Regions from separate parts of the Paenibacillus sp. FSL K6-1330 genome, predicted to be linked through region 2. Evidence: riboswitches for the same ligand, from Rfam matches in the RefSeq annotation. Region 2 holds a riboswitch; the other holds the start of a gene.
What was found. Region 2 has a riboswitch for cyclic di-GMP ahead of NYE54_RS25625 (LuxR C-terminal-related transcriptional regulator). Riboswitches for the same ligand answer to the same signal wherever they lie in the genome.
Positions count from the first base shown of each region.

Region 1 (3,426 bases), 1.7 Mb from region 2:
TTTTATGATTCCCTCCATGTAGGCTATTCCTTTAACGGCCTCCGAATGGCGGTACGCCCAATCAAATCCCAGGGCCGAACCCCAATCGTCCTGATGCAAGTGCTTACTTTCATTGACACCTATTTCAGCGATTAGAAAATCGTTAGCGGAGATGTCAACCTTGAGGGGAGGTATTCTCTCGATCTCAAGACACGGAACCTGTTGTAACGCCAACGCCTTCACCGGGAAGACAGCCTCAAGACAACCATCCGCCGCTCCTGCATCTCCATCCGCTGCAGTGAAGAGCGCAGCGCCAACTCAATCTAGTGCTCCATCGACCACGATTCCAGCTGTCCAGGAAAGTCCGGAAACGGAAGCTCCTCCAGCAGCAAGATAGACCCCACATCATGGGCTTTGATGGACGCGGTCATCGTTCATAGTGGCGAGCATGATGCTACTGATGACGATCAGTGCATGCGGAGGACCGCAGGACCAGGCAGCGAATCAGGTGAATCGATTGTTAGTGGCTACCATCAGATTGACAGGATCCTGAAGGAAATTACTAATCATGGACGGGACCGTAATGGGCTAGTTTAACAACAGCTGCATTCAATCTCCCTACAGGAGATGATTCCGATGGTTGTGAAAATTAGTGCTGTGTTTCGAGTGCTCCACTCTTCGGAAGCGAGATATCGTTACCAGTTATAACATACTACTGACGTTGGTATTTTTGTCCCATATTACAAGAAACAAAAGTAGTGGTTCCAATGATGTCCGTAGTCGTAGTTAGGGCAATGGATATAGGGTAGAAGTTGAAAAATAGGAACAATTGCCTTAATCAGCCAACATCCAATATCCAAGTAATAATAGAAGAATAGACAGGGATAGGAGACAGATAATACTGAATCTATTAGAGTAATGGCGTCATTTTGCGGAAATCTGCCGAGGGACAAAAACGTGTGTATATCTCTGTTCTTAATCGATTTTTGTGTGTAAAACATATCCTGTCTTTTGAATATAATAGTTTTAATAGGTAGTTAAGTGAAGTAGAGTGAAGTCGCCGAAAGCAAAAATTAGTAAAGATTAACTATCATGACCTAGAGTTTCATGATGGTTATCAATATCATCAAAACAATTCTAGAAAGACAATATTGAACAAAAGACCTATCGATTTTCATTTGGAAACAAGATACAGTAAATGTAAATCGAATACATAATATGAACATGATTTACAATTTAATACCAGTTTTGTACGACAATAGCAAACCCGCCGAAAGGTGGCGACGCAAAGCTATAGGGGCTAATGCGGGATCTACTGCGACCGCGATGCCAGCCAGTTGCCGAATACAACGGGAGACCTCCGTTTTATTCATTTGAAGAAAGGGGGTTTTTTGACGTTCCAAAAAACAACGGCTAGCTTCGCTGTAAGAAAAAACTAAGTTTGGGGTTAGATAAGGCCACAGTCATAATTGGCTCAGGAGGGGGGATACTTCTTCATCGCAGAATGCGAAGAGGATTCTTCTGTTCGTTATTAATAAGACATTAATGAATCGATAATCCGGGAGTTGATGGTCATGGAACAAACGACATGTGAAGTATCAATTGACGAATTTCCGTGGGGAGAATGGACCAACGATGAAGGAAGCCGGGTTAGTTTTTGCCTTGATTCTGTAACGACCCGAAAACTCTATCAACTTGCGTTCAATTTCGGAATAACTGTGGATATGGCACTTATGGCTTGTTATGTAATCCTGCTTGCCAAATATACCGGCGAGGATGACCCTGTAATTGGGTATTCGTTGGAAAGCCAGATGCTTCCTATACGATATTCTCCTACTGTACATAAGCCATTAGGTAAGTTTCTGATAGAAGTTAAGCATACCACGATGCAAGCACTCGAAGATCGGAATATGCGTAAGAATCTGAGCGGCAATCCGTTCATCAAAGCGGCGTTTACTTGGCAAAAAGCCAACACCACTCCTTTGAAATCCGATCAGTTGGGGATGTTTGAGCTTGCTTTGACAGCTTTTAAGAAGGAATCTCTCATGATACACCTTGATTATGCGACCCGCTTGTACAGAAAGGAAACGATTGAGCAGATGGGCGACCACTTGAGCCGTATTGTGCAGGATGTTGCCGATTTTCCCGAGAAAGTGATTGCCGACATACACTTGTTGTCCGAAGAAGAGGAGAGACAGATTCAGGCTTTCAGCGGAACTAAGACGGACTATCCTTCCAGCAAAACGGTCCATTACTTGTTTGAGGAACAGGTCCGCTTAACCCCCGATCGCCCGGCGGTCATGACCGAGGACCATCAGATGTCCTATCGGGAATTGAACGAACACGCGAATCAGCTTGCAAAAGCCCTACAGGATCACGGCGTAAAGCCGGAGAGCGTCGTTGGCATTGTCGCGGATCGGTCTATCAGTATGATCGTCGGGCTTACAGCTATATTGAAGGCGGGTGGCGCTTATATGCCCATCGAAGCCGATTCTTCGTGCGAAAGACTCGAATATATGCTCGAGGACAGTCGGGCGGGATTTTTGCTGGCCCCTTCCAGTTGGAAACCTGACTTTGCATTTGAAGGAAAATTAATTTATTGGGACAACGCGCACCTTTACCATGACAGCTGTCCCCATACGATATCTGCAGTAACCTCGCAAAGTCTAGCGTATATCATCTATACTTCCGAATCAACGGGGACACCGAAAGGAGTCATGGTTGAACATCGCAACATCGTAAGACTGGTCAAGAATACTAATTATTTCAATTTTTCCATTGATCATCGAATTTTGCAAACCGGCGCAATTGCATTCGATGCGTCAACCTTTGAAATTTGGGGATCCCTTTTGAACGGATCTACCTTGTATTTGATGAAGGATAAGGATCTATTAGAACTTCTCAAATTGAAGGAAACCATCATCGGCCACCGCATTACGGCTTGGTTTCTGACTACAGCTTTGTTCCATAATCTGGCCGAACAGGATCCTGACATCTTTCGTACGTTGAACACCTTGCTAGTTGGCGGAGAAGCGTTGTCGCCGAAGCTCGTAAACGCCGTAAGTAAGACGTGTCCCGATCTGCGGATGGTCAATATATACGGTCCGACGGAAAACACGACATTCTCCACTTACTTCCCGATTGAACGTGAATTCGAATCCGCCATTCCGATTGGCAGACCAATATGCAATTCCTCCGCTTATATCCTTGACAAACAGTTGAAGCTTCAGCCCATCGGAGTAGTGGGAGAGCTTTGCGTTGGAGGGGACGGTATCGCGCGGGGGTATTTGAACCAACTGGAATTGACAGAAGCAAAGTTTGTGGAACATCCGCTCCTCGGGGAAAGGTTATATCGAACGGGGGATATGGCCCTGTGGCTGCCGGATGGCAATATCGAAATTATCGGGCGAATCGACGATCAAGTGAAGATCAGAGGGTATCGAGTAG
Region 1 is NZ_CP150269.1:3,898,980-3,902,405, reverse strand. It holds cyclic di-GMP riboswitch class I at 1,230-1,324, shown strand; gene NYE54_RS17550 (amino acid adenylation domain-containing protein) at 1,554-3,426, shown strand, end outside.
Region 1: it holds a riboswitch for cyclic di-GMP, as region 2 does, so the genes downstream of both, NYE54_RS17550 (amino acid adenylation domain-containing protein) here and NYE54_RS25625 (LuxR C-terminal-related transcriptional regulator) in region 2, are expected to answer to the same signal.

Region 2 (3,426 bases):
TTCTTGCTTCTTGCCTTAGTAAATCTTAATCCGTTTGTTTCACCGCCCAAGTAGATATCTTCTTATGAAGAAGATCTACTTTCTTTTGATATATTCTTCTTGGTTTTTTAATTGCATGTAACGAACAATCAGCTTGTCCAACGACTGTGAAATGGCGACAACATCTTGATGCACCAATTCGAAACTGCTGGCCACTCGCTCAAGTTCTCTTCGTAGAAGTTCGAGTTTTTTCGCTACTTGTTCGAGCTCGCTCTCGATAGAAATCATCTTGTTCACCCACCCCCGTCGTAACAAGTGATTGATGACCGTTGCCACAGTTCCTGGGACAAACTTTTTCAAACCATAAGAATTGAAGCTCTCATCTTATCGATAACGCGAATCAGCTTAAAGCTACAGCTACTTATCATTATAAAATTCGACGTAAATAAAAAAAATACCCAGAATTGGGTAATCTTTGTCTTAAGAATTTTTATGACGGTTATGTAAATTTTTTAAGAAATGCTCCTTTATGGTTGACTCTCGTTTTTGCATATATCTTTTTAATAAAAGTACGAACCGTACTTTGACTAATACCATAAATATCAGCAATTTCAGGTACATTTTTATTCTCCAGCCACCCATATGCTATTTCTTTCTCTCGATTCGTTAATTCATATTGGTGAAAGTGAGAATAGATCAGCTCCCTTTGCAGAATGGGATCCTTTTGAGGTAACTTTTCTTCAATATTCTTGGCCAAGTGTTCAATGAGTGGTATGGCAAATGTAACCTCGTGTAAATAATGAAAACTAAGGCCAAGGTAGCCTATGATCACATTTTCTATTCGAAGGGGAGTACAAACACACGCCAATTCTGAAAACAAGCGATTACTATGCTCGGCCCCAACTACGACAGAAAGCGTTTGTTGTTCCATGGATAATGAAATGGCATTATTTCCTGCGTCTTCCCTTGCCAATGAGGTCCCACTTTTCATATTATTTCTCTCGAGAAAACTTTTTAACGAACCTGTTCCGCAATAATCGATGACGGTTCCATCCATATCTGTTATAACAAATAAATAGGGTATAGACAGCAAATCGTTCATATTCCTTGTTTCCTCTTGGAGCAAATAAAGAATTTCTTTCCGTTCAATCAACCTTTCTTTTATTTCAGTCATACTGAGGATATTAGGAAAATGATTGTTTGCTTCTACCAGTGTTCTTTGACCCATTATTTTCCCTTCTTCCCTTGTAAGAATAAGCGATTAATAATGGAATCGATCTCCTATTCATCGCCGTGTCTGCATTCGGCAGCTCCTAGCGAAAAATAAAAAAACCCCATCCATTATGATAACCACAACAAAACAGACGGAGGCTTCCGTCGTATTCGGTAACTGGCTGGCATCGCGGTCTTAAGTAGATCCACATTAGCCCCTGTAGCTTTGCGTCGCCACTTTTCAGTGGGTTTGCTATTATCGTACTACGAAGTATGAATTTGTCGAATATTCAAACATGTTATGACATATTCAAACTATAACTTACATTGTTTTTCATTTAATATAGGCCGCACGACCCAAATTTCCATATTTCTGTTATATTTGTCAATCACTCTTATGTCCGTACACAGAATCACTTTTTGCGCCAAGCAGGTTCATAGATCGACTTAGGAGGAGGAAACTGATGAATCCAGTTAATGATCCGGGTCGATATCCACTGGCATACAACTGCAAGGATAATAATTTTCCAATCGATCACATAGGCAGTGAAGGCGAATATGATTCCATTCATCCAGAACAATGAGGTACCGGGGTTGATTCTTTTATACTTATAAATGGCTAAGGCAACATAACCGATTCCCCCGTTCGATACCCTCTGCTTTATGAGGATGGCGACACCTGTTCCGAGAATAACCGAGCCGAATAGAAGATCGATCCATACGTTGCCAAACGGGGGTTCTAAGAACACCTCGAAGAAATTAACGGAAACGGACGTCACCGTTATAACAAATATGGTCCCGAAGGCACTGACACCGTCAAGATAAGGGACTGTAAAGGCGAGGAAAATAAAATTGGCTAACCACAGTCCGAGACTCATTGGGAGCTCAAACATATGGTTCAGAAGAACCGCGATCCCTGCTCCTCCCCCCGAAGGAATGGCGTGAGGAAACAAGAACATTGCCATGGCAAAACCTTGAATGATGGAGCCGGCGGTAATGAAGAAGAGTTTCTTGGAAATACGACGAAAGAAAAAGGGGCTCTTTCGCCCGGGCATGATCTGTAAATTCACGCGGAATCATCCTTCATAGATTAGAGTAACAAGCCAGTCCTGCTTGTTTAGTGTATGCTTGTTCCCTGAAGGGGATTACCGGGATCGGTCTCTTTAACGAAAATATGTATAGGCTGACTCTGGAGATCTCCATAGACAGCCTTCTAGTAATTATCATTCTCTTGTGGTTTGGTCTATGTTTAAATCACGTAACAAAATCCATCCGTATGTTTCTCTCTCACCCCGAGTTCAAACGTATCTTGACGAAGTCCCCGGCGCATCGTTTCAAGGGAAAGCACTTCGGTGGGTTGGATATTCCCCAAATGCACATTAGATCCCAATTTGCGGAGAAGCATCGCTTGCTGCTCCTTAAGAGGTGCCTCCCAAATCAGCTTTCTTGCATCCGACACGTAGTCGATGATAGTATTTATCATTTCTTCCTGGCACTCGCCATGCTTATCGAAAATACCGATACCCAGTCCTGACTCGCGCGCTTCAACGATGATATACTCGGCACCTACGTCTAAATCCGCTTCCATCGTATACGCGAGCATTTCGGCTTCGATGCGGGAACCGGATTGCTTTTTACCATACTCCGTAAAAACCCGAAGTCCGCGTTGTTTACCTTCCCGGATGAGCTCCGTTCGTTTTTTTCGCGACATCTCAATCGTGCCGTCGGATACTTCTATAGCGTTAAATCCAAGACGGCAAACGGTATTAAAAAATGCGGGGACGACATCTTGCTGCACGGCTGTCTCAAGCAAGGTTCCGCCGGGCATGACCGTGATTCCATGTTGTTTGGCTAGATTGATCTTATATAGCAGCATTTCCGTTTTATACAGCGGAGCCGTCCCAAAACCGAATTTGACGCAATCGATGTAATCCGAGGCTGTCTCGATCACATCTGAAAACATGTTTCTACCCAAGCCTTTATCAATAACCATCGTCATCCCGCGTTCCATGACCCCGTAGGTGTCGTGGTCTTTTTTGCCGTGCTCGGGATTTTCGCGCAGCCCGCTCGGATCACATATCTCCATGGGCCAAACTGTTCGCAGGGAACTGTTCATTTTAGGATCTCCTCAATTCTTTTTGATGTAGTCGTTTAATCCAATGACATTGGCATAATATGCTCATGCCCATTGACAGGTGCCCATCTTTTACAATAAGCGATTTGTCTGGTCATCCG
Region 2 is NZ_CP150269.1:5,643,002-5,646,427, forward strand. It holds gene NYE54_RS25620 (Spo0E family sporulation regulatory protein-aspartic acid phosphatase) at 76-267, opposite strand; gene NYE54_RS25625 (LuxR C-terminal-related transcriptional regulator) at 479-1,207, opposite strand; cyclic di-GMP riboswitch class I at 1,362-1,456, opposite strand; gene NYE54_RS25630 (YitT family protein) at 1,605-2,246, opposite strand; gene NYE54_RS25635 (phosphosulfolactate synthase) at 2,441-3,307, opposite strand; gene NYE54_RS25640 (MFS transporter) at 3,420-3,426, opposite strand, start outside.